DNA from 3 places in the Collimonas arenae genome. Region 3 is predicted to be linked to each of the others. Evidence: predicted binding sites of a transcription regulator. Region 3 holds the regulator's gene; each other region holds the start of a gene.
What was found. Region 3 encodes sigma-54, which starts transcription at its own class of promoters, with help from an activator protein. Its sites were predicted from a motif close to TGGCANGNAANCTGCTTT; they were not measured.
Positions count from the first base shown of each region.

Region 1: prpB (methylisocitrate lyase) is a predicted target of sigma-54. The motif match lies at 3,761-3,778, and genes of this name have one in related genera.
Region 2: LT85_RS13690 (collagen-like triple helix repeat-containing protein) is a predicted target of sigma-54. The motif match lies at 4,139-4,156, and genes of this name have one in related genera.

Region 1 is NZ_CP009962.1:3,693,916-3,700,038, forward strand. Features, by position in the region: gene acnD (Fe/S-dependent 2-methylisocitrate dehydratase AcnD) at 1-1,460, opposite strand, end outside; gene prpC (bifunctional 2-methylcitrate synthase/citrate synthase) at 1,563-2,726, opposite strand; gene prpB (methylisocitrate lyase) at 2,809-3,696, opposite strand; gene prpR (propionate catabolism operon regulatory protein PrpR) at 3,958-5,598, shown strand.
Region 2 is NZ_CP009962.1:3,102,142-3,108,264, reverse strand. Features, by position in the region: gene LT85_RS13715 (DUF2844 domain-containing protein) at 1-212, shown strand, start outside; gene LT85_RS13710 (DUF3443 domain-containing protein) at 226-1,458, shown strand; one part of gene LT85_RS13700 (IS3 family transposase) at 1,581-1,931, shown strand; one part of gene LT85_RS13700 (IS3 family transposase) at 1,934-2,818, shown strand; gene LT85_RS13695 (peptidoglycan DD-metalloendopeptidase family protein) at 2,878-3,678, opposite strand; gene LT85_RS13690 (collagen-like triple helix repeat-containing protein) at 4,208-6,109, shown strand.
Region 3 is NZ_CP009962.1:527,408-533,530, reverse strand. Features, by position in the region: gene LT85_RS02305 (KpsF/GutQ family sugar-phosphate isomerase) at 1-734, shown strand, start outside; gene LT85_RS02300 (HAD hydrolase family protein) at 746-1,345, shown strand; gene lptC (LPS export ABC transporter periplasmic protein LptC) at 1,342-1,959, shown strand; gene lptA (lipopolysaccharide transport periplasmic protein LptA) at 2,015-2,560, shown strand; gene lptB (LPS export ABC transporter ATP-binding protein) at 2,557-3,303, shown strand; gene LT85_RS02280 (RNA polymerase factor sigma-54) at 3,414-4,895, shown strand; gene hpf (ribosome hibernation-promoting factor, HPF/YfiA family) at 5,059-5,409, shown strand; gene LT85_RS02270 (DUF4197 domain-containing protein) at 5,648-6,123, opposite strand, start outside.

The DNA.
Region 1 (6,123 bases), 2.4 Mb from region 3:
TGGATGACCGGATCCAGCGCGCCGCTCATGCCGTTGCAGGTGGTGCAGGCAAAGGCCACGACCCCAAAGCCGAGTGTTTCCAGTTCCGGCAACAGTTTTGCTTCTTCGAGATATAACGCGACTGTCTTGGAGCCTGGCGCCAGCGAGCTCTTTACCCAAGGTTTGCGAGTGAGGCCACGGGCGTTCGCGTTGCGCGCCAGCAAACCAGCGGCAATCATGTTGCGCGGGTTGTTAGTGTTGGTGCAACTGGTGATGGCGGCGATGATCACAGCGCCGTCTGGCATCAGACCGGGTTCATTCTCTACCTTGCCGCTAATGCCGCGTGCAGCCAGCTCGGAGGTCGGCACCCGATTGTGCGGATTGGATGGTCCGGCAATATTACGCACTACGGAGGACAGGTCGAACGTGATGACGCGCTCGTACTCGGCGTTCTTCAGGCTGTCGGCCCAGAGGCCGGTTTCCTTGGCATAGATTTCCACCAGCTTGACCAGCGCATCGTCGCGACCGGTCAGCTTCAGGTATTTAATGGTTTGCTCGTCGATGTAAAACATCGCGGCGGTGGAGCCGAACTCCGGCGCCATGTTGGAAATGGTCGCGCGGTCGCCCAGCGTCAGATGGGAAGCGCCCTCACCGTAGAACTCTAGATAAGAGGAGACGACCTTCTGCGCGCGCAGGAACTCGGTCAGCGCCAGCACGATGTCGGTCGCAGTGATACCCGGCTGCGGCTTGCCTTTCAGCTCAACGCCGATGATGTCCGGCAGGCGCATCCACGAGGCGCGGCCCAGCATCACGCTTTCAGCTTCCAGGCCACCCACGCCGATGGCGATCACGCCCAGCGCATCCACCATCGGGGTGTGGCTATCGGTACCAACCAAGGTATCCGGGAAGGCAACGCCATCTTTTACCTGCACCACCGGCGACATGCGCTCGAGGTTGATCTGGTGCAGAATGCCGTTACCCGGCGGGATCACGTCGACGTTCTTGAACGCCTTCTTGGTCCAGTTAATGAAGTCAAAGCGGTCTTCGTTACGACGGTCTTCGATGGCGCGGTTCTTATCGAATGCGTCAGCATCGAAGCCACCGCATTCAACTGCCAGCGAGTGGTCTACCACCAACTGCGTCGGCACGACCGGATTGACCATGGCGGGGTCCCCGCCTTGGGCGGCGATAGCGTCGCGCAGACCCGCGAGATCGACCAATGCGGTCTGTCCCAGAATGTCATGACACACCACACGGGCCGGGAACCATGGAAAGTCCAGATCGCGTTTGCGTTCGATAAACTGTTGCAAGGATGCGGTCAGCGTCGCCGGATCGCAGCGGCGCACGAGGTTTTCAGCCAGCACGCGCGAGGTGTACGGCAGCTTGTCGTAGGCGCCAGGCTGGATGGCATCGACCGCGGCCCGTGTATCGAAAAAATCAAGCTGAGTGCCGGGCAGTGGTTTACGGTTTGCTGTGTTCATGGTTCAGTCAAAAAAAAGAGTGGCGATCAGGGGCTGGCTTCAGGCTTTGCTTGCGCCGGCCTGGACGGCTAGGCATCCGGGCCGGTATTCCTGCTCAAACGACTAGCGTTTCCCGATAGGGACGAACTCTAAATTATCCGGACCGACATAATTGGCCGAAGGACGAATAATCTTGTTGTCGATACGCTGTTCGATCACGTGCGCGGCCCAGCCGGAAGTGCGGGAAATCACGAACAATGGCGTAAACATCGCTGTCGGCACACCCATCACGTGGTAAGAGACAGCCGAGAACCAGTCCAGGTTCGGGAACATCTTCTTGATATCCCACATCACCGTTTCCAGGCGTTCGGCAATATCGAACATCGCTGTCGAACCGGCTTCCACTGACAACTTGCGCGCGACTTCCTTGATGACCTTGTTACGCGGATCGGACACTGTATACACCGGATGGCCAAAACCGATCACGACTTCCTTGTTCTCCACCCGGCTACGGATGTCTGCTTCTGCTTCATCCGGATTGTCGTAACGCTTCTGGATCTCGAACGCTGCTTCATTTGCGCCGCCATGCTTGGGGCCGCGCAAGGCGCCGATCGCGCCGGTGATCGCAGAGTAAAAATCAGAGCCCGTGCCGGCAATCACGCGGCTGGTAAAGGTAGACGCATTGAACTCATGTTCTGCGTAGAGAATCAGCGAGACGTGCATCGCCTTTTCCCAGGCAGCGGATGGCTTCACGCCATGCAGCAAGTGCAGGAAATGGCCACCGATGGAGTCGTCATCGGTTTCGACTTCAATGCGCTTGCCGTTGGTGCTGAAGTGATACCAGTACAGCAGCATGGAGCCGAATGACGCCATCAGGCGGTCGGCGATGTCGCGTGCGCCCGGCGCATTGTGGTCGTCTTTCTCGGGCAAGGTACAGCCGAGCGCAGAGACGCCGGTACGCATCACGTCCATCGGATGCGATGCAGCAGGCAGCGCTTCCAGCACGGCCTTGACGCTGGCTGGCAAGCCGCGCAAGGATTTCAGTTTTGCCTTGTAGCCCTTGAGTTCGGCAGCCGTCGGCAACTTGCCGTGCACCAGCAAATAAGCGATCTCTTCGAACTCGCAAGTGTCTGCGATATCCAGGATGTCGTAGCCGCGATAGTGCAAATCGTTGCCGGTTTTGCCGACGGAACACAGCGCAGTGTTACCTGCGGTCACGCCAGACAGCGCGACGGATTTTTTTACCTTGAAAGCGGATGTTTGTGCGGGTACTTGTGCTTCGCTCATTTTTTTATCTCCTGGCGGAAAAGAATCGGTGTAATGAATTGGTCTAATGACGCGGTAATTAATAGGTAACTAAGGCGTTGTCTTATTTTTTCTGGGCCGCAAACAAGGCATCCAGATGCTGCTCGAAATCGTAATAGTTGATCCGGTCATACAATTCCATGCGGGTCTGCATGGTATCGACCACATTCTTTTGGGTACCGTCGCGGCGGATTGCGGTGTACACGTTTTCGGCTGCCTTGTTCATTGCACGAAAGGCCGACAACGGATACAGCACCAGACCGACATCGGCTGACCTCAACTCTTCTACCGTAAATAGCGGCGTAGCGCCGAATTCGGTGATGTTGGCCAGCACCGGCACCTTGACGGCGGCGGCAAACTGCTTGTACATCGCCAGCTCTGTAATCGCTTCCGGGAAGATCATATCGGCGCCAGCTTCGACACAGGCCATCGCACGATCCAGCGCGGATTCCAGTCCTTCGACTGCCAGTGCATCGGTACGCGCCATGATCACGAAATTCTCGTCGGTACGGGCATCGACTGCCGCCTTGATACGGTCGACCATTTCCTGTTTGCTGACGATTTCCTTGTTTGGACGATGGCCGCAGCGCTTGGCGCCGACCTGGTCCTCGATGTGAATCGCTGCGGCGCCGAACTTGATCATCGATTTGACGGTACGCGCGACATTAAATGCGCTAGCGCCGAAACCAGTATCCACATCGACCAGCAACGGCAGGTCGCAGACATCGGTGATGCGACGCACGTCGGTCAGCACATCGTCCAGATTGGAGATGCCGAGGTCGGGCAAGCCAAGCGAACCGGCAGCGACGCCGCCGCCAGACAGGTAAATCGCCTTGAAACCCGCGCGTTTGGCCAGCAACGCGTGGTTCGCGTTGATCGCGCCGATCACCTGCAACGGGGACTCTTCTTGTACTGCCTTGCGAAAGGCCGCGCCTGCGGAATATTGACTCATGTCTTCTCCTGATGGATGGCAAATTTGTTTCATGCAGATGTCTGCACTGGGACTTTATAGATATACAGCAATCACTGTGCCAAGCAAAATGCGAAAACCGGACAGGGACCCTGAAAATTAAAATAAATCAATAAAAATAATGATTTACGAAACAAAATGACAAAAAATCAAATCGCCAAAATGTCTAGACAAGCAAAAAAACGTTTCATCTCGTGTTACATTCACAAACATTGAAACGCATCCATTAAACATATTTGAAACATGCCATCCCCAGCCCCTGCCCGACGTGATGCCAGCGATGCCGGCAACCCTGGCGACAAACCAGTAATCTGGACCGTCTCTGTCTCGCGCCTGTCCGACCTGTTTCGTGACATTACGCTGGAATACGACGACCGCGCGACGATCGAACCTATCGATCTGGGATTCGACGAGGCCGTGCGCTACATACGTGAACGGATGAAAACCGAGCGCTGCGACGCAGTGATCTCCGCCGGTTCCAACGGCGCCTATCTGAAAAGCCGGCTATCGGTACCGGTCGTGATTGCCAAGGCCAGCGGCTTCGATGTGCTGCAGGCATTGTCACGCGCACGCCGGATCACTCCCGACATCGGCATTATCACTTACCAGTCGACGATGCCGGCGCTCAAGGAATTCCAGAATGCCTTCGGCATTAACATTCGGCAACGCGACTATGCAACCGAAGAAGATGCGCGGGCGCAAATAAACGAACTCAAGGCCAGCGGCGTCAAGGCGATTGTCGGCGCCGGCCTGATCACCGACCTTGCTGAAGAAGCCGGGCTGGCGGCAGTATTCGTCTATTCCGCCGCATCGATCCGCCAGGCCTTCGACGATGCGCTGGAAATCGCGCACCTGACGCGACTCGAATCGAGCCATAGCCGCAGCAAACCTGTGGCCGACACGCTGCGCGCCAAACATGGCGTCAACGACTTGCGCGGCGATTCGCCGGCAATGGAAACCCTGCGCCAATCGATCGTGCTGTACGCCAAATCGCAGGCAACGGTGCTGATCCAGGGCGAAACCGGCACCGGCAAGGAACTGGTCGCGCAAGCGATTCACCGTGAAAATCCGCGCGCGCTCATCGGCAACAAGCCATTTGTCGCGGTCAACTGCGGCGCGATTGCGGAATCGCTGCTGGAGTCGGAATTGTTCGGCTATGAAGAAGGTGCATTCACCGGCTCACGCCGCGGCGGGCACGCCGGCCTGTTCGAAGCGGCTCATCGCGGCACGCTGTTTCTGGATGAAATCGGCGAAATGCCGCTGACGCTGCAAACCCGCTTGCTGCGGGTGCTGGAAGAACGCGAAGTAGTACGCGTCGGCGGCACCCGGCCGATTCCGGTCGATGTACGCATCATCAGCGCCACCCATTGCGACCTGGAACAGCGCATTCGCGAAGGCCGTTTCCGCGCCGACCTGTTTTATCGTCTGGCCGTGTTGCGCCTGACGCTGGCGCCGCTACGCGAGCGCCCCGACGACCTGATCGCACTGGCCGAATGGTGCCTGAAAAAAGCACTGGCCGCCCTGGGCGCCCGGCCGCATCCGAACCTGCACGCCGAGATCGTCGCCTGCGCACCCTTGCTCAGCGCCCATAACTGGCCCGGCAATGCGCGCGAAGTACGCAACCTGATGGAAAGACTGGCGCTGTTCCTTGCGGCAGAACCGCTACAGGCGCTGTCTCCCGCTTTCATCATCAGCGTCGCACCGGAATTTATCCAGGCTTCGATGCCAACACCTGCAATCGCGCCAGCAACCACAAGCGCCGCACCAGAGAAGGCTGAAAACATCACACAAGTTCTGGCCCGCTTCGGCGGCAACCGCGAAGCAGCAGCCAAATACCTCGGCATCAGCCGCACCACACTGTGGCGCAAGATCAAGAACCAATAATCGAATTTAAAAAAGGAGAGGCGCGTCTATCGAACCAGGCATGCGTGCCAATCTTTACTGGTAATAGTCATTGCGGTTTCCTTTCTTTCGAATTAGTGATTCGGAAATCCGGGGTGATTCGTGAAGAGGCCTTTAAATATCTCTACATCAATCGACACAACAACAAACATCCCCGAACAAAACAAAGGCAGAGTGGCGTCCGCTACGCTGTTAAAACCATCCCGAAATCCAGCTACCAATCCCGTTAAAAGTCTTCTTGACGCTATTTCAGGCATCAGTCAGCCAAGCAACGACATTTTTGACAACGCTTAGAACAAAGTTCGGCCCACTACCCAAGTATGGGATCTAAAATAGCTCACCGTAAAGCTGTCAAAAGTGGCAGTAAGATGTAACGATAAGGATTGCATTCCTGAGCCTTATTCAGTGATCAAGGCTTAGGTCGATAAAGCGTTTGCAAAACTCGGAACGATAAAGATACGAGGCCGTGTGGATCGACGAGCATGGCACGCCGATCGATTCTACTTT
Region 2 (6,123 bases), 2.6 Mb from region 3:
GTCCTGACATGCCAAATCTGCAGGAATTGCTAGGCACCTATGCCGACCAATATGTCAGCGCCGCCAGCGCCCCCCATGCGGGCCGGCGTGCGGTGGCGATTCAGTCCGATCAGCTAGTATTGCATTCAGGCGGTCATATGCGCTCCTTTGCAGGCAGTGCTTATGTGCCATCCTTGCTGCCGCAAGGCGTGACCCCTAGCGATATTCGCTGACCGGAGGATGACCATGCGCTCTTTGACCTACCTGCTTTGCGTGCTAAGTAGTTCAATCTTGCTGGCCTGTGGTGGTGGCGGCGGTGATGGCGGTACGCCAACGCCGACACCGACTCCGACTCCGCAGCCGACCCAAAATGTACAGGCTATATTGATCGACAGTGGTCCAGCCACTGCATCAGGGCAGTCGGGCAATGCCGTCAATTCACCCTACGTATCTGTGACCATTTGTTCACCCGGCAGCACCTCGCAGTGCCAGACCATCGACCATATCCTGGTCGATACCGGCTCTAGCGGCTTGCGCATCATCTCCTCGGCTTTGTCCAGCAGCATGACGCTGCCGGCCCAAAATGCGCCCAGCGGTAATCCGCTGGCTGAATGCGCGCGTTTTGCCGATGGCTACAGCTGGGGCTCCGTCAAGCAGGCGGATCTCCGTATTGCAGGCGAGGTTGCCAGCAATATTTCAGTACATATCATTGGCGATAGTGCTTTTCCATCAGTGCCGAGCGGCTGCTCCGGCAGTCTGGTGGCGGAAAATACGGTAGCCTCCTTCCATGCCAATGGCTTGATCGGCATGAGTACATTTATTCAGGATTGCGGCAGTGCTTGTGCCGGTCAGGCGCTTGAGGGATGGTATTACTCATGCCCGGGCGGCACGAATTGCACTGCGACCACGTTGCCGGTGGCGACGCAGGTGGCAAATCCGGTAGCCGCCTTCCCGCAGGATAACAACGGCACGATCATCCAGCTGCCGTCGATTGGCGCCAATGGCGCGGCGGGCGTCACCGGATCGCTGATTTTTGGTATCGGTACACAGGCCAATAATAAACTTGGCAGCGCTAACGTCTATACGCTCAATAGTGCGGGCAACCTGAGTGTGTTGTATCAGGGACAAGTCATGCAGGCTTTCTTTGATAGTGGCTCGAATGGTCTGTTCTTTGCAGATTCGACCATTCCGGCTTGCAGTAACAGCTCCGGTTTTTATTGTCCATTGTCTACGGTGACCCGAAATGTGACGAACACCGGTCTGAACGGAGTCAGTAACATTGTCAGCATCAGTATTGCGAATGCCAACACGCTGTTCCAATCGAATCCGAACAACACCGCGTTCAATAACCTGGGCGGCGGGGCGGCTGTTGCTTCTTACTTTGACTGGGGGCTGCCGTTCTTCTTTGGCCGGTCGGTGTACACCGCACTTGAGGGAACTACCGTAGCCGGTACTGCCGGACCTTATGTTGCATACTAAATAGCAGCAAGCCAGCTGATTTCCAGTGGTGAAAAAGGGGCGCTTCACTGCGCCCCTTTTTCATTTGTTTGACTCGTCCTGAAATAGGTTGACACTTTTTCGTCGCAACGAAGGAGAAGTCAATGGAATCAATGGTTAAGCGGACGCAGCGCGATTATGGATTGGCCTTTAAATTGGCAGTGGTAGAACAGGTAGAAAAAGGCGAACTGAGCTATATAGAGGCGCAGCGCCGATATGGCATACAAGGTAGATCGACGGTACTGGTATGGTTGCGGAAATACGGTCATCAGGATTGGAGTGGCCAATCGAGCCGTAAGACTGTGGAGTTCGCAATGGGAAACGAGGTAAAGAAAGTGCTCACGCCGGAACAGCGCATCAAGGAATTGGAGGCACAACTCAAGGCTGCCAATGAGAAAGCGCAGCTGTTTGAGGCCATGATCGATGTTCTGAAGAAGGATTACGGAGTACGCATCGTAAAAAAGCCTTTGGGCAGGTCCTCTCACAAAGGCTCGTCGAAGGATTGAGCGTGAGCAAGGCCTGCGAATATGTTGGCATCAGTCGCCAAGCATATTACAAACGCCATCAAAGCCAGCAACAAAAAGATGAGCGAGAAGGCAAGATCATTACGTTGGTGAAGCAGGTTCGCTTACGTCAGCCTCGCCTTGGCACCCGCAAACTTCAACACATCTTGAGTCCGCCGCTGGGCGAGATTGGCGTCAAGCTAGGGCGAGACGGCTTGTTCAATGTGCTACGTAGAGCACGCCTGCTGGTCGTCCCCCGCCGGGCATATCACAAGACAACCAATAGCCACCATCGTTTCCGCAGGCATCCGAATTTGCTCAAGGATGGACCGTCGAAAATCGTACCGACTCAGGCTGAGCAGGTCTGGGTGGCCGATATTACCTATCTGCCGACGGCCCAGCGGTTTGCTTATTTGAGTTTGATCACCGACGCCTACTCTAGAAAGATTGTCGGCTACCATGTCCATGATAGCTTGCAGACCGAGCAAGTAAGCCAAGCACTGAAGATGGCACTAAGAGAACGTCAATCTCGGCAGCAATTGGCCCATCATTCCGATCGGGGAATGCAATACTGTTCGACCTATTATCAAAAAATTCATGCACGTCACGGTATCACCTGCTCCATGACCGATGGTTATGATTGTTATCAGAACGCTTTGGCAGAACGCGTTAATGGCATCTTGAAGGGAGAGTTTCTCTTGCAACGACCTGCCAATCTTCAACAGGCAGCCTTAATGGTAAAACAATCCGTGCGCATTTATAACGCTGAAAGGCCGCATCTGTCTTTACAATACAAAACGCCCGATGAAATTCATCGGGCGTCTCTGGCTACTATCTGATCAGTGAATCGACGCACTGACAGGTGTCAACCTATTTCAGGACGGGTCAGTTTGCGTCCCTATCGGCTGGGCAGATAACGAGAAGGATCAACTGCCTTTCCCTGGCGACGGATTTCAAAATACAACTTGACCGTATTACTGTCGGATTTCCCCATTTCAGCGATTTTCTGGCCCTTGGCGACCATCTGGCCTTCTTTGACAACGATAGTCTTGTTGTGCGCGTAGACAGACAGCAGATTGCTGTTATGTTTGACGATCACCAGGTTGCCATAGCCGCGTATGCCGCTACCGGAATACATGACTTTGCCGGCCGCCGCCGCCATCACAGGTTGCCCAAGCTGGCCCAAGATATCGATGCCTTTTTTCCCTTGGCCAACACCGCTACTGGCTTTGCCGCTGGCCGGCCAGGTCCAGTCGACCGGATCCTTGCGGTCGGCAGCTGCTGCTGCGGCATCCGCACGGTCATCTTCGGCTGTACGCGTGTTTCGGCTTGCCGCGGCATTATCGCTGGCCGGGTTGCTGCCGGCGGTGCGTGCGCCTTCCGGCGCTATCCGCAGCGACTGATCCACCTTGATGTCATTCGGATCCGAGAGTTTGTTCCAGGCGATGATCTGACTATTGCTGCGCCTGAATTTGCGCGCGATGCTGGAAAGGGTGTCGCCCTTTTGTACCGTGTAGTAGCCAGGTCCGCTGGGCTGCGTACTGGCGCCCGGACCAGACGGCGTACTGCAAGCGCCGAGGGCAAGCAGGAATAACAGAGGGAGTGCAAGAGAGCTTATCCGCGCAAGTACGCGGGAGAGGCCGGAATTCTTGATTCTATGTGGATACTGCGAGCTGTATGCCCCTTTGTTCTGGACCAACAATGTTATTCCTCTGATAGATCTGGCTTCGATTAATGAAGGTTGCCAGGTTTGCCTGGCGCGCATCTTCTGACTAGGTTTGGTGGAACTAGTTGCGTCGACTGGATTGCCGCATGGCTGATGCGGACACCTGTTGCCGTTTTTTCTAGAGACCGAGGATATCGCAATTCCGGCTATCAGGTAAATCAGGCTGCCTAACCTGGCACGAAAATCCGCATTTGTTCAATTGGGTTGGGTCGTTTGAAAATCTCTTTAGGATTCTTGAATGACAAGTATTTGTACCGCTGCCAAACCGGACGTTACGTTACACGTAACGTATCAAACCTCGTCGGGTCCGCCATGCCTGAAATTTCCATCCAACGTCCCGGCAAATTCTAAGTAATTGATTTTAAGCAGGTTATTTCTCTATTTGAAGAAAAAAGATCGCAGCCGCGAAGCCTTTGTCCGGGTGTTTTCCTGCTGGCATGTTCTTTGCGAAATAGACATGCAGGAACGTGCGGTTCGAACTTTTACAAAGGGGAAATACATCATGAATACATCGCAAAAAACTGGGCTGGTTGCAGCCTCATTGCTGTTAACAAGTTTGCTGGCAGGTTGCGCCGGCGGCGGCGACCTCGGGAAAACACTGGGTTCAGGGTCGGGCGCTACCCAGGGAGCTGGCGGCATTGGCGGCGGCGCGGGAGTTGGTACTGGCGGGGGAACTGGTTCTGACGGTGGCGGTTCCGGTGGTGGGACTGGCGGCTCCGGCTCCGGCGACGGTTCAGGCGGCGGTGGCGGTGGAACAGGTGGCGGTGGAACAGGTGGTGGTGGAACAGGTGGTGGTGGAACAGGTGGTGGTGGAACAGGTGGTGGTGGAACAGGTGGTGGTGGAACAGGTGGTGGTGGAACAGGTGGTGGTAGCGCCTCCGCCGATTTCCTGTCAAAAGTCGGCACTACGGTATCCGGCACTGGCGCTGCAGTTGATGCGATCGGCAATACGGTAATTAACAACGTGCCGCTGCTTTCGACGCAATCCAAGGGGGGCTTGGCTAGCGTGGTTGATAGCGGCAGTGGCATTGTCAGCACGTTGGGCGCTGGCATTACTAACGGTTTGGGCCAGATCGGCACTAATCCGAATTCGCTGGGCACCACAGTCGGTAGCGCCGGCGGTGTCGTCACCCAAGCTGGCAATGCTGTACAAGGCGTGGGGCAAGTGGTTGCAGGGCTGGGAACCGGGCCGTTGGCGCCATTGGGAGCAGTGACTACGCCGGTGGGCAATCTGGTTACGCAGGTGGGTGCTACCGTTTCCGGATTGGGTGCTCCTGTAACAGCGCTGTTGACCACAGGGCCTGTACAGCAAGTCACTCAAACGGTCAGCCAGGCAATCGTTCCGTTGACCAGCACTGTGACCACTCTGACTCAGACCGTTGGGAACGCGACCGGCCTGAACCAACCAGTGAACTCCTTGCTGGTGGCCTTGGGCGGCACTGCCACTACACTGGGCAATACCGTGACCGGCGCAAAAGTTCCTGGCGTCAGCAGTCTGGGCGGCGTAGCCAGCGATGCGGGCGGAACAGTTGCTGGTCTTGGCACCAACGCACTGGTCGGCACTGGCCAGCCTTTGCTAGGTAACAAGACAGGCGGTTTGTTGCAACCGTTGAATAACGTGCTAAGCGGCGTAGTTGGTGGTATCGGCGGCGCAGCAGGTGGTAGCGGTGGCCCGCTGGCTCCTGTCACTGGTTTGTTGAGTGGCTTGACCGGCGCTGTCGGTGGCGCAACTGGCGGTGGTGGCGGTCCATTGGCCCCAGTAACTGGTTTGCTTGGCGGCCTGACTGGCGCTGTCGGTGGCGCAACTGGCGGTGGTGGCGGTCCATTGGCCCCAGTAACTGGTTTGCTTGGTGGCCTGACTGGCGCTGTCGGTGGCGCAACTGGCGGTGGTGGCGGTCCATTGGCCCCAGTAACTGGTTTGCTTGGTGGCCTGACTGGCGCTGTCGGTGGCGCAACTGGCAGTGCAGGCGGGCCTTTGGCTCCAGTAACTGGTTTGCTTGGTGGCCTGACTGGCGCTGTCGGTGGCGCAACTGGCAGTGCAGGCGGGCCTTTGGCTCCAGTAACTGGTTTGCTTGGTGGCCTGACTGGCGCTGTCGGTGGCGCAACTGGCAGTGCAGGCGGGCCTTTGGCTCCAGTGACTGGGTTGTTGAGCGGTGTGACTGGTGCTGCCGGTGGTGCTACGGGCGCAGGTGGCGGCATACTGGCTCCGGTGACAGGTTTGTTGGGCAGCGTGACCGGCGCAGCCGGCGGTACAACTGGCGCGGGCGCCAGCCCATTGGCGCCGGTTACCAATCTGGTGTCTGGCCTGACTGGGGGTAAAACCACCACAGGGACTGGCAGCAATCCGCTGGCTCCGGTGACAGGTTTGCTCAGTGGCTTGTTGGGCGGAACTGGTAAGAAATAATCTTGCCATGCCAT
Region 3 (6,123 bases):
CGGCGCATGGTGACCTCGGCATGGTTACTGAACATGACGCCTTCATCGCCATTTCCAATTCCGGAGAAACCGCCGAACTGATGGCGATCGTGCCAATCATCAAGCGCATGGGCGCCACCTTGATCGCCATGACCGGCAAACCGGATTCAGCGCTGGCGCAACTCGCCAATGTGCACTTGGATGTCGGCGTTGTCCAAGAAGCCTGTCCGTTGAACCTGGCGCCTACCGCCAGCACCACCGCTACCCTGGCGATGGGCGACGCCCTGGCGGTAGCGCTGCTGGATGCGCGCGGCTTCCGCGAAGAAGATTTTGCCCGCTCGCATCCGGGCGGCGCCCTTGGACGCCGCTTGCTGACCCACGTGCGCGACGTCATGCGCAGCGGCGAAGCGATTCCCGCGGTGACTGCAGATGTCTCGATGTCGGTGGCGCTGTTTGAAATCACCCGCAAGGGCATCGCCATGACGGCGGTGGTCGACGAGAATTTCCATGCAGTCGGCGTGTTTACCGACGGCGACCTGCGCCGCCTGATCGAGCAGGTGCAGGATTTCACCAAGCTGAAAATCGCCGACGTGATGCATGTCCCTCCACGCACCATAGGCCCGGACCAGCTAGCCGTCGATGCGGTGCAGATGATGGAAGAATTCCGTATCAACCAGTTGTTGGTGACAGACGCCGACGGCAAGTTGGTCGGCGCCTTGCATATCCATGATCTGACCCGCGCCAAGGTAATCTGATGGCGGCCACCATGTCGACCGATGCAAACAACGGCAAGGGCGTCGCTGCAGACGTCTTAAGCGCGGACGCCAGAGTGCGCGCAGCGAGGGTGCGCCTGATGATTTTCGACGTCGACGGCATCCTGACCGACGGCGGCCTGCTCTATGGCGCCGACGGCGAACAGATCAAACGTTTCAACGCTCTCGACGGACACGGTATCAAGCAGCTACAGCAAAGCGGCGTCGCCACAGCGATCATCAGCGCCCGTCAGTCTGCCATCGTCAGTCGTCGCGCCGGCGACCTGGGCATCGCCCATGTGCAGCAAGGCGTACACGACAAGTACGCGGCTTTTGTCAAACTGCTGGAGCAACTACAGCTGACGGCGGATGACTGCGGCTTCATCGGCGACGATGTGATCGACTTGCCGATCCTGTCGCAAGCCGGTTTTGCAGTCAGCGTGCCGAACGGCCACCGCGATGTGCGCAGCCGTGTCCACTATGTCACGCAAGCCAGCGGCGGCCATGGTGCAGCGCGCGAAATCTGCGACATCATCATGCAGGTGCAAAATACCTACGACGCCACACTGGCGACCTATCTGCCTCCCCACCAGCCAGGCGTGGCTCCGGTATGAAAAATCTCCGCACCACTTACCGTTTTCGTTTCCTGCTGCTGCTGGTGCTGTTCATCCTGCTGGCATTGGGCAGCTTCTGGCTGCTGCAAGTCATGCACAAGAACACCGAAGATTCGCTGCCGAAACCGGCCCGCACCGAGCCCGACTATTACGTTGAGCATTTCAACTATGTCCAGATGTCGCCCACCGGACAGCCGCGCTACAACATCGCCGGCGACCTGCTGACGCACAATCCGGTCAATGATTCTTTCGACGTGCAGAAACCGGTCATCCACAGCCTGGACAAGGAGAAGCCGCCGATGAACCTGGTCGCCGACCGCGGCATGATTGAGGACAACAACAGCAAGGTGCACCTGTACGGCAACGTCAATGCCGATCGTCCAAAAACGCCGAAGGCCGACAACTTCCACCTGAAAACGGAATACCTGCTGCTATTACCCGACGACGACATCATGGAAAGCGACAAGCCGGTAGAAATTACCTTGGGACTGTCGACCTTGAACGGCACCGGCATGCATTTCAATAATTCCACGCGTGAACTGAAGCTGTTCAGCAAGGTGCGTGGCGTCTTGCGCAGTACGCCGCGCGTTGCCGCCGATGAAGCGAAAAAATAAGCGGATCAACAAGACATTTTATGTGTAGGCCCCTATTCATTACCCAGGATTTTTCATGAAACGATTACTTTTTCTTTCCCTGCTGCTGCTTGGCGCCATAGGCGTCGCTCATGCAGAAAAAGCCGACTCGGAGAAACCGACCCTGATCGACTCCGATACGCTCACCTACGACGATGTCAAACAGGTCAACGTCGCCACCGGCAATGTAGTCCTGACCCGCGGCACGCTGGTGATGCATGCTGACCGGGTAGTAGTGACCACTGATCCTTCGGGCTATCAGTTCGCCACCCTGTATGCGGATCCGGGCAAGCTGGCCACTTTCCGTCAGAAGCGTGACGGCGGTCCCGACTTGTGGATTGACGGTCACGCGGAACGCATCGAATACGATGGAAAAACCGAAGTCACCAAACTGTTTTCGAAGGCGCAGATGCGCCGCTTGCAAGGTGACAAGCCGACCGATGAAGTCAACGGCGAATTCATTTCCTACGATAGCCGCACTGAATTTTATTCCGTCAACAACACCGTCAACGGCGTCAGCGAGGCTGGCAAAGGGCGGATTCGTGCGGTCATTCAACCACGGCCAAAGGTAACAACGCCATGACCGCTCCTAGCACCCTGATTGTCAAAGACCTGCAAAAAAGCTACGGCGCGCGTCAGGTGGTCCACGACGTTTCGCTCGAAGTCCGCTGCGGCGAAGTAGTCGGTTTGCTGGGGCCGAACGGCGCTGGCAAGACCACCTCGTTCTACATGATCGTCGGCCTGGTGCCTTCCGATGGCGGTGCGATCGACCTGGACGGCGTCGACATCTCGCGTCTGCCGATCCATCGGCGCGCAGTGCTGGGCCTGTCGTATCTGCCGCAGGAAGCATCGGTATTCCGCAAGCTGACGGTAGAAGACAATATCCGCGCTGTGCTGGAACTCCAACGCCCCAACGGCAAAGCGCTCAGCAAAGCCGAAATCGACGAGCAGCTGCACAAGCTGCTACATGAGTTGCAAATCGAAAAGCTGCGTGAAAACCAGGCTTTATCTCTCTCAGGCGGTGAGCGCCGGCGTGTCGAAATCGCGCGTGCGCTCGCCACCAATCCACGCTTCGTGCTGCTGGATGAACCGTTTGCCGGGATCGATCCGATCGCGGTGATCGAGATCCAGCGCATCGTCCGCTTCCTCAAGGAACGTGGCATCGGCGTGCTGATCACCGATCACAATGTGCGCGAAACGCTGGGCATCTGCGACCGCGCCTACATCATCAACCAGGGCAGCGTGCTGGCCAGCGGTAGTCCGGATGACATCATCGCCGACGAGTCGGTGCGCCGGGTATATCTTGGCGAGCATTTCCGCATGTAAGTTCACAGGATTCGGAATGATGTAGTCGGAGACAGAACAGGCCGCTGTCCGGCAGCGGAAATTAACGTTGTCTCGCATTTAGTTAACAGTGAATTGTCAGCACGGAATCCATGAAACAATCACTCCAGCTTCGCACCTCTCAACATCTTGCGCTGACCCCGCAGCTGCAACAGTCGATCCGTCTGTTGCAGCTGTCGACGCTTGAATTGCATCAGGAACTGGAACAGATCTTATCCGACAATCCACTGCTCGAGCGGGTCGACGATCCACTCGACAATTCGGTGCGCCTGCTGGCTGATGGCGCCATCAGCGGCAGCACCTCCACCATGGATGCGCCGGTAGGCGACAGCGAGGTCAGCAGCTCGCCGGCCGAAGGCGAAGCCAATTTCGATGCGCCCGCAGCGCCTGAGAGCGCTCCGGAGAACGCCGATAGCGACTGGAGTTTTGACGATATCGCGCGTAGCGCGAAGAGCTCGGACGATGAAGATGCGCGGCCCCAGCTGGAGGCCCACGAATCCACGTTGCGCGAACATCTGCAACACCAAATGCGCGAGACAGTGCACGATCTGCGCGATCGCGCCCTGGTCGAACTGATGATCGATGCCCTCGACGATAACGGCTATCTGGAAGAGTCGCTGGAAGAAATCCTGGGGCGCTTGCCGGTTGAGCTGGAGATCGCTATCGAAGAACTGTCGATGGCGTTGAAAATGGTGCAGAGCTTCGATCCTGCCGGTGTCGGCGCACGCAATGCGGCAGAATGCCTGGCCTTGCAGATCAGGCGCTTTGTCAAATTGCCATTTGTCACGCGTCGCCTGGCATTGGCGATTGTGCAAGATCACCTGATGCTTTTTGCGCAACGCGATTTCAATAAAATCAAGAAGGCTCTGGATTGCGACGACGAGGATCTGCGCGAGGCGCAAGCCGTCATCAAACAATGCAACCCGCACCCCGGTGCGCCGTTCGCGGCCAATGCATCCGATTATGTGGTGCCGGATGTGATCGTCCGGCGCGGCAAACAGGGCTGGCAGGTCATGCTTAATAATGACGTCATGCCAAGGCTCAGGGTGAATGTCCTGTATGCCAATATTTTAAAGCAGAGCAAGGGCGACGGCGCCCTTACATCCCAGTTACAGGAAGCCAAGTGGCTGATCAAGAACATGCGGCAGCGCTTCGACACTATCTTGCGCGTTGCACAAGCGATAGTGGAACGCCAGAGGAACTTTTTTTCGCACGGGGCGGTCGCCATGCGGCCGCTTGTGTTGCGCGAAATAGCTGATACACTGGGTCTACACGAGAGTACTATTTCTCGTGTAACCACTCAGAAATACATGCTCACTCCCCACGGGATGTTTGAACTGAAGTATTTCTTCGGCAGCCATGTTGCTACTGAGGCAGGTGGAGAGGCTTCCTCAACAGCAATACGGGCACTCATTAAGCAACTCATAGGAGCGGAAGATTCAAGAAATCCTTTCTCTGACAGCAAGATTGCCGACATGCTTGCGGAACAAGGTATGGTGGTCGCCCGCCGCACCGTCGCAAAATATCGCGAAGCATTAAAAATTCCGTCTGTTAATCTGCGCAAGGCCTTGTAGTTGTTTCTGGTTTGATTGTTAAGCTTACCCTTGCTATGTTCGGACATTACGGCTGTTTGTGATTTAACGACTCTTGCCAGAACAGTCCCCTGCGGATTGTTCGCTTAAAGATTCGATGCAGTCTGTTCAGAACCGCTAGCAATATTCTTGATAGGAGCGCTGTATGAACTTCACCATCAGTGGGCATCACCTCGAGTTAACCCCTGCCATTCGCGAATATGTACAAAGCAAACTAGAGCGTATCAAACGCCACTTCGACCAGGTCATCGATATCAGCGTGATCCTGACGGTCGACAAAATCACCGAAAAAGAAAAGCGCCAAAAAGCAGAAATCAATCTGCGCGTTAAAGGAAAAGATTTGCATGCTGAGAGTATCGCCCATGATCTTTATGCCGCCATTGATGCCCTGATCGACAAGCTCGATCGCCAAGTCATCAAGTACAAGGACAAGATGCAGGATCACCAGCACGATGCGATCAAGCACCTGCCGGAAGACCTCCCAGCCACGACCTGAACCGGCCGCCAATCCCGGCGTATGAGCTGCACTGCTCACGCCAATGAATGAACAAGGGCGCAGTCAATGCGCCCTTTGTTATTTTCAACTCTTTAGAGCGGCTTCAAACACATCTGGGGTTGCTGCCTCTCCTGGCCGTACTACTCGCGCTGCCTTCGTCGAAGCGTCTAGCCAGTTGTGTTTGAAGCCGCCTCTTAATTAATTCATGTAAATCATTTTACTGTTTGCGGCAGTCCGCCTATTTGAGAGCGCCGAAAACTTTGCCGATGATCGCGCTGCCGGCGCCGACCGGATCCTGGCGAATCGCTTTTTCTTCTTCGCCGATCATGGTGTACAAACCATCCAGTGCACGTTGGGTAACATATCCCTCCACCGTCGATTGCTGCGCCGGCACCATGCCGGTTTTGCCGACCTGCCCCATGATCGCGTTATATTGTCCCGACAAACCGTTGCGGTCGGTCACCCCTTTGACGATGGGCAGGAATTTTTCACCCAGTTGGGCCGAGGTCTTTTGCCGGAAAAAATCCGTCACCGAGGTATCGCCGCCGGTCAGGATGTTTTTGGCATCGGTCACCGACATTGATTTGACCGCATTCAGCAGCAAGGGCTTGGCCATCGGCACCGCCGCTTCCGCCGCATGGTTCATCGATACCACCAGGTCATCCAGTTTCTGCCCTTGGCCGGTCATCTTCAGGATGGGCATGGCCTTGTCGA